2 regions of the Variovorax sp. GW821-FHT09D05 genome follow, and region 1 is predicted to be linked to the other one. Evidence: predicted binding sites of a transcription regulator. Region 1 holds the regulator's gene; the other holds the start of a gene.
What was found. The regulator FliA, encoded in region 1, starts transcription of late flagellar genes. The targets are predictions, from matches to a motif close to CTAAAGTTTNNNNNNNNNNNGCCGNTA.

Region 1 (3,401 bases):
CGGCATCGAAGCCATGGTGCAGTGGCAGGCCGCGGGCCAGCGCTGGCTGGCGCGCGCGCCGGGCTCCACCGCGGTGATCGACGTGCGCACCGGCGCACCCGACACGCTCGCGCGCATGGACTTTGAATTCGGCGAGGGGCGGCCCGTGCGCTTTCGCGGCAAGGCGGCGTTGCGCAGCGAGGCGCATGCCGACGTGGTGCTGCGCTTCAACGCGGCCGCCATGGCGGCGGGCATCGGGCGCGATGCGATGCCCGCGCTGCGCTGCGTCGCCACGCGGGTGGTCGATGCGCGCACCGGCAACGTGCTGGCGCAGGGCCATGCGTTGACCAATATCGGCGCGGACGTTTCCACGCAGCAGCTCGCGCAATGGCAGAGCTGGGCCAGCGACGCCGAGCCCTGCTTCCGACTGCTGCGCGACGGTGTGCAGATGGTCGGCGGTATCGGCGAACTGGGCGACCCCGACATCATGAAGCGGCTGCTGATCGCCGGCCAGATGACCACCACCGTGTGGCGCCTGCTGCAAGCCGAAGGCGATTGGGCCGACCGCACGCGCGCGCTGCTGGGCCAGCTCACGGGGCGCCCGGCGCGCAACGGGCGGGCCATGAGCGGCAGTGCTCTGTATGCGGGCGTGGGCAAGCTCTTCCTGCTGCTGGAGGCGCTGGGCACCGAGTCGACCGCTCCCACGCAGGCGCCGCGTGCGCTGGAGAAGCTGGGTTGAGGAATCAGGAATGAACAAGCTGGTTGCGGATCAGGCCGACGGACTGCGGCGCATGCTCGCACCGACGCATGCGCGCGTGGTGGCCGTCGCAGGCCTGGGGCAGGGCGCGGGGAGTACCACGGCCGCGATGAATCTCGGTGTGGCACTGACCCTGCAGGGTCGCAACGTGCTGCTGCTGGACGAGCACTGCCCGACTGTGGGTTCGGCCTGTGAGGTGTGGGACATCGATCCGCTGGGGAACCTGGCCGATGTAGCAAGCCAGCGCCTGACGCTGGATGGTGCAGAGGTCAAGGCAGCCTGCGGCGTGCACGTGCTACCCGCGCCGCACGGCGCGGTGAATGGTGCGGATGGCGAAATCGACCCGCGCAAGTTCTGGCACGACGGCGTCGTCATCGTCGATGCGGCTTTCGACGCCGAGGGCCGGTTGTCGGCGCTCGCGCAGGGCGCGGACGACCTGCTGCTGGTGCTGCAGCCGCACCCCGCGTCGATCACCGCGGCCTATGCAGGCATCAAGCGGCTGCACCACGCGCACGGCCTCAAGCAGATGCGCTTCCTGGTCAACGGCGCGGCCGACGTCGTGGCCGCGCGCCAGATCATGAGCAACCTCGCGCATGCCGCCAGCCGCTATCTCGCGCTGCTGCTTCAGCCCGCGGGCTGGGTGCGCTTCGATCCGCTCGTTGCCGACGCGTGGCGCCTGAAGAAGACCATCGTCGAGGCCTTTCCCGCGAGCCATGCCGCCGTCGACTTCCGGCGCATTGCCGGCGAGGTCGACCGCTGGCCCTGGCGCGCGGCCGAGCCGCTGCAGGCCGTGGCCTGAGCCCGCCGACCCGGACAACCCAAGAAGGACGGCCGTGTACACCGCACAGGGAACCATCGAAAAATCACATCTGCTGGCGCAGCACCAGCCGCTGGTGCGCCGCATCGCGCTGCAGATGATGGCCAAGCTGCCGGCCAGCGTGGAGCTGGACGACCTGATCCAGGCCGGCATGCTGGGCCTGCTGGACGCCTCCAGCCGCTACCAGGACAACCGCGGCGCGCAATTCGAGACCTTCGTCAGCCAGCGCATCCGCGGCGCCATGCTCGACGAACTGCGCGCCAGCGACTGGGGCTCGCGCGGCCTGCGCCAGTCGGCGCGCGGCGTCGAGAAGGCGATCCAGGCGCTGGGCCACAAGCTCGGGCGCTCTCCCACCGAAGGGGAGATCGCCAAGGAGCTGAAGATGGACCTGGAGGCGTATCAGTCGCTGCTGCAGGAGATCCAGGGCTGCCAGCTGGTGTACGTCGAAGATTTCTCCAAGGACGACCCGGACAGCCCGTTCCTCGACAGCCATTCGCAGGACGCGCGCAAGGACCGGCGCGGCAGTGACGATCCGCTGGAGCAGCTGCTGGAAAGCGGCTTCCGGCATCAGCTGGTAGACGCCATCGGTGCGCTGCCGGAGCGCGACCAGCTGCTGCTGAACCTCTACTACGAGGAAGAGCTGAACCTGCGCGAGATCGGCGCAATCCTGGAGGTGAGCCAGTCGCGGGTGTGCCAGCTGCACAGCCAGGCGATCAGCAGGCTGCGGGCCAAGCTGAAGGATGTGCTGTAGCGGACTCCGGGGCCAGGGCCGCCGCCTGAATCAGAAAGTCGCATCGAGCACCTGCGAGGGGATGAGGCCGTTGAGCGTCACATTGTTCGTGAGTGGATCGAACAGTTGCGGTTGCAGAACGTACTTCCAGGCGCCGTTCCTGTAGTACAGGAAGTTGAAGGCGTTCGGCAGCGGAATATGCTGGTTGGCGTGGCCGTAGTCGTCGAAGCCGATGTACGAGATCACTTCCTGCCCTTGCGTCTGGATCATCTGATTGATGTTGGCTTGCCCGGGGTGCTGGTGGTGATACACCCTGATCAGATGCGCACCGAGCGGCGAGTTCGTCACCATCAGGGCGCAGCCATTCATGGCGGCGGTGAAGACGAACCTGTGCTGCGGGTTGTGTCGAGGTACGTCGACGAATCCGGGCATCACGTTGCCCTGGATGAAAGGACACCAATACGCCGAGATCGGCTGATCCTGATGGAGGACATTTCCCACCGGCCTCAAGGTGACCTGGAGGGCTTGCGCGGTGCCCTGCAGATCGAACGAGCCCATCTTGGCCGTGTTGAGTACCAGGACCTGCATGGCGAAAGCTGGATTCTGCTGCGCCTGCGCGTTCTGCATGAACCACGAAACGCCGTTGATCGCGCGAAGCTGCGCGTACGCAACGGGATCGGCTCGGAAGAGTTGGTTGTGTCCGTTCACGTGTGATGTCTATTTGCGTTGGAATGGGAGGGGCAAAGTAGAGCGCTGCACCATGGGGCCCAAGCGGCGACCTGTGCCGTTTCATCTTCACGAGCCTCTTGTCATTTCGTGCGCGGCTGATGGTAGGAGCGCGACGGTGCGAAGGCCATCCCCAGGAACAAGTAGATGGGTGCCTTATTTGTCATGCGCCATTAGGCGTTGTCCGTCAGCAATCCGCGCCCGCCGCTGGCGTGCCACGCCCGCGCGCACGGCAAAGCTCGGCCTCTTGCCAAAGACTCCCAAGCAACCCTCCTCACGGCTTCACGCCGACCGCCCGAACCGCCCCATCGGCGACTACGCGCTCATCGGCTCGACCCACAGCGCGGCCCTGGTGCATTGCGGCGGCGACATCGAGTGGCTGTGCCTGCCGC
Region 2 (3,401 bases), 360 kb from region 1:
CCCACCATCAGGCCGAAGAAGTGAGGCAGGCTGCCAGTGGCGGGCACGCCGAAAATCGCCTCTTCCGGATGTGCCCACAGCCGGCTGACGAGAAACATCGCGCGGTCGAGCTGGAGCTTGTTGCCGACCGCCAGCGCAAAGTCGTAGCTGCTGACTTGCGACACGGGCACGAAGTCCTTGTCGGGGTCATAGCCCGCGTCCTTGAAGACCAGCGGCGCGACCACCATCACGGCGGGGTTGCCGAGCATCAGCACGTTCTGCCCCGCGGGGGCGCGCTTTACTTCCTTGGCCGCGAGCCGGCCGCCCTCGCCCGGGCGGTTTTCCACGCTCACCTGAACGCCGAGCTTGGGCGTCAGCCGCTCGGCGATCAGGCGCGCGATGCGGTCGGTGCTGCCGCCCGGCGCATAGCCGACCACGAGGGTGAGCGGCCCGCCGTCCAGCGCCTGGGCGTGGACCATGGGAGCGCAAGCGGCCAGGGCAATGCCCCACGCCATGATGAGCTTGCGCCTGGAAAGGAATGCGGGCATCGGATCTCCTGCGAGCGGTTGTCGTGAACGGGGGCGCGCGAGTTTTCACGGCGAAAATCGCGCGCCAAGACTGTTTCCGTTCGTTCAAATTTGTTACCGGTTTATACGTATGGGCAAACAGTTGATCTAATCAACTACCAGTGCTCCGAGGCGGGCGAACCACACTCCCCATCCCATTTTTCATACGTATGCAACAAGCTTTTCCCGATGCAGCAGCGTTGCGCGCGCCCCGTTCCCTGAACGACCTGCTGCTGTACCGCCTGGCACGAGCCATGCGCTCGGGCAACGGCATGGCGACCCGCCTGGTCGAAGGAGGCTTCGGCATCACGCGCCGCGAGTGGGGAATGATCGCCACACTGGCGCAGGAGGGCGAGATGACTGCGTCGACGCTGGCCACGCACCTGCACCTGGATCGCGTGCGCACCTCGCGCGGACTGCGCAGCCTGGTCGAGAAGAAGCTGGTGGTGCGGCGGCAGGACGCTCAGGACCGCCGCGAAGTGCACGTGCGGCTGAGCGCTTCAGGCCAGCAGTTGTTCGGCAGGCTGTTTCCCCGGATCGCGGGGCTGAACACCGAATTGCTCGAAGGCATCGAGCCTGCGGATCTCGACGTCTTTCTTCGCTGCCTGCAGCACCTGGAGCAACGCGGAGAGCAGTTGCTCGTGCAGGGCGTTGTCATGGAGAAGGCGGACCGGCGCTCGGGGGGCACGCGGCACCGGTGGCCGGAACGCGGAGGCTGAGTCAGGCCTTCACGTCCAGCATGCTGCCGATCGAAGTGCTACCAGCGTTGGCGCGCTGCGATGTGCTGCTGCTGCCGCTGCTGCTCTCTTCCATTGAAGCCATCGCGCTCTTTTGAACGCTGGCCGTGCGCAGCGCGTTCATCTGCTGCTGCAGCATGGCAAGCCGGGCCGCCAGCGCTTCGAGCTGCAGCCGGATCGCATCGCGCGCGTCGCCCTCGGGCGTGCCGAGCAGTTGGCCCTGCGTTTCCGCGATCTGCTTCTGCGTTGCCGTGATCTGGCGCTGGATCTTCGCGAGCTCGGCGTTGACGTCGCCCCCGCTTCTGGCGCTGCCGGTCGCAGCGATGGCATTCAGCATCTGGGTCCCCTGTTGTGTCCTCAAGAGGGTTATCGGCAGTTCAGGCGAAAAATGAAGGGCCTTGCATGACCGCAATCGCGAACTAGACTGAACATGAGGGCACCCGCGGTGCCGGGGGCCAAGGAGCCTGCCATGTACAAGCGTGTTCTTGTCGCAACCGACGGCTCCGCGCTGTCGGAGCAAGCGGTCAACGCCGCCGTCGACCTGGCCCTGTTGACCAACGCGGAACTGGTGAGCGTCACCGTCGCGCACATCGAGCCGGTCGGCTACTTCGAAGGCTCGATGATGCTGAGCCAGCGGGACATCCAGGCCTCCCAGGAGCATACGGACCGCGCCGCGCAGCAACTGGTCGACAAAGTCGTGGCCACTGCGGTCGCCAAGGGCGTTCGCAATCCGCAGGCCATCGTCATGAAGTCGAACCAGGTGGCCGAGGCCATCATCACGACCGCGAAGAACCAGCAGTGCGACCTGATCGTGATGGCCTCGCACGGACGGCGCAGCCTGGCGCGCCTGCTGATGGGCAGCGAGACGCTGCACGTGCTGACGCACTCGCACATTCCGGTGCTGGTGCTGCGCTAACGCGGCGGCGCAACCTTTCGCAGGCATTCCATAAGTAGCTGACTGGCGGTCGTCTGCGAACGCCCCCGCAGCGTGATGATGCCCACCGGCGGAAGCTCGATCGGCACGTTGATCTTCAGGATGCACAGCTGCCCCTGCTTCGCGAAGTGCCGTGCGACGCTTCGCGCGAGGAACCCCACGGCCGGTCGCTCATGCATGACGGACAGCGTGACAAGAAACGACGCTGTCTCGACGATGTCCGCCGGCGGCACGAGGCGGTGCTTGTAGAACATCTGGGCCAGCTTCGAGCGCGATGAAGCCCACGGCGGGGGCACCACCCAGGGCAGCTCGGCGAGCATCTTCCAGCTTGGCCTCGAAGCCTCCGCCAACGGGTGGCCAGGGCTCACCACGATGCACATCGGCTCCGTGTAGAGGGCTTCAGTCTCCAGGTCCGGCGAGGCATAGCCGGGCTCCAGCCGGCCGACGATCAGGTCGAGTTCGCCCACGCGCAGACGAGGCAGCAGCCGCGTGAGATCGCCCTCTTCCACCATCACGGTGGTCAGTGCCGACTGCTTCTTGAGCTGCTGGATGGCCTTGACGAGCAGGCTCGGCGTGGCCACCACCATCGCGCCCACGCTGGTGCGGCCGGCACCGCCGCTGGACACGGCGTCGATCTCGTCGCGCGTGCGCTGGTAGTCGGCCAGCACCGAGCGGGCAAAGCGCACCACCGTGACGCCGAAGGGCGTGGGCTCGGTGCCGCGCGTGGAGCGCGTGAACAGTTTCAAATCGAACATGCGCTCGATCTCTGCCAGCATCTTCGAAACGGCCGGCTGCGTGATCGAAAGAAACTCCGAGACCCGCCCGAGGTGGCGAAACTCATCCAGCGCCACCAGCAGTTGCAGATGACGCAGCTTGAGGTTGGAACGAAGAACGCGATCGATCTGGCTCATGGCGCCTTGAGCGGGCTTTCTTCTTCATAACCTGGAGCTCATGAAGAGAGTCCGCCATTTCATTGGATGGCAATGATTGTCTCCGGAAGAATCCGCTGTGCTTGCCGAACAACGATTTCTGGAGACAACGATGAAAACCCCTCGCAACATGGCGCGGCGCCAGCTCGTGCTGGGCGGCCTCGGCGCCGCAGCTCTCGCCACCGCCCCCGCTCGCGCGCTGGCCGCCGACTACCCCGAACGCCCCCTCACGTTCATCTGCCCGTGGCCCGCGGGC

Region 2: the regulator FliA is predicted to act here: its motif matches at 1,650-1,676, upstream of AC07O3_RS14305 (FlxA-like family protein).

The regions. Positions count from the first base shown of each region.
Region 1 is NZ_JBWKOZ010000005.1:370,147-373,547, forward strand. It holds gene flhF (flagellar biosynthesis GTPase FlhF) at 1-718, shown strand, start outside; gene AC07O3_RS16080 (MinD/ParA family ATP-binding protein) at 729-1,535, shown strand; gene AC07O3_RS16085 (RNA polymerase sigma factor FliA) at 1,570-2,304, shown strand; gene AC07O3_RS16090 (hypothetical protein) at 2,335-2,991, opposite strand; gene AC07O3_RS16095 (glycoside hydrolase family 15 protein) at 3,257-3,401, shown strand, end outside.
Region 2 is NZ_JBWKOZ010000005.1:7,033-10,433, reverse strand. It holds gene AC07O3_RS14315 (tripartite tricarboxylate transporter substrate-binding protein) at 1-527, opposite strand, end outside; gene AC07O3_RS14310 (MarR family winged helix-turn-helix transcriptional regulator) at 716-1,264, shown strand; gene AC07O3_RS14305 (FlxA-like family protein) at 1,266-1,619, opposite strand; gene AC07O3_RS14300 (universal stress protein) at 1,752-2,198, shown strand; gene AC07O3_RS14295 (LysR substrate-binding domain-containing protein) at 2,195-3,127, opposite strand; gene AC07O3_RS14290 (tripartite tricarboxylate transporter substrate binding protein) at 3,258-3,401, shown strand, end outside.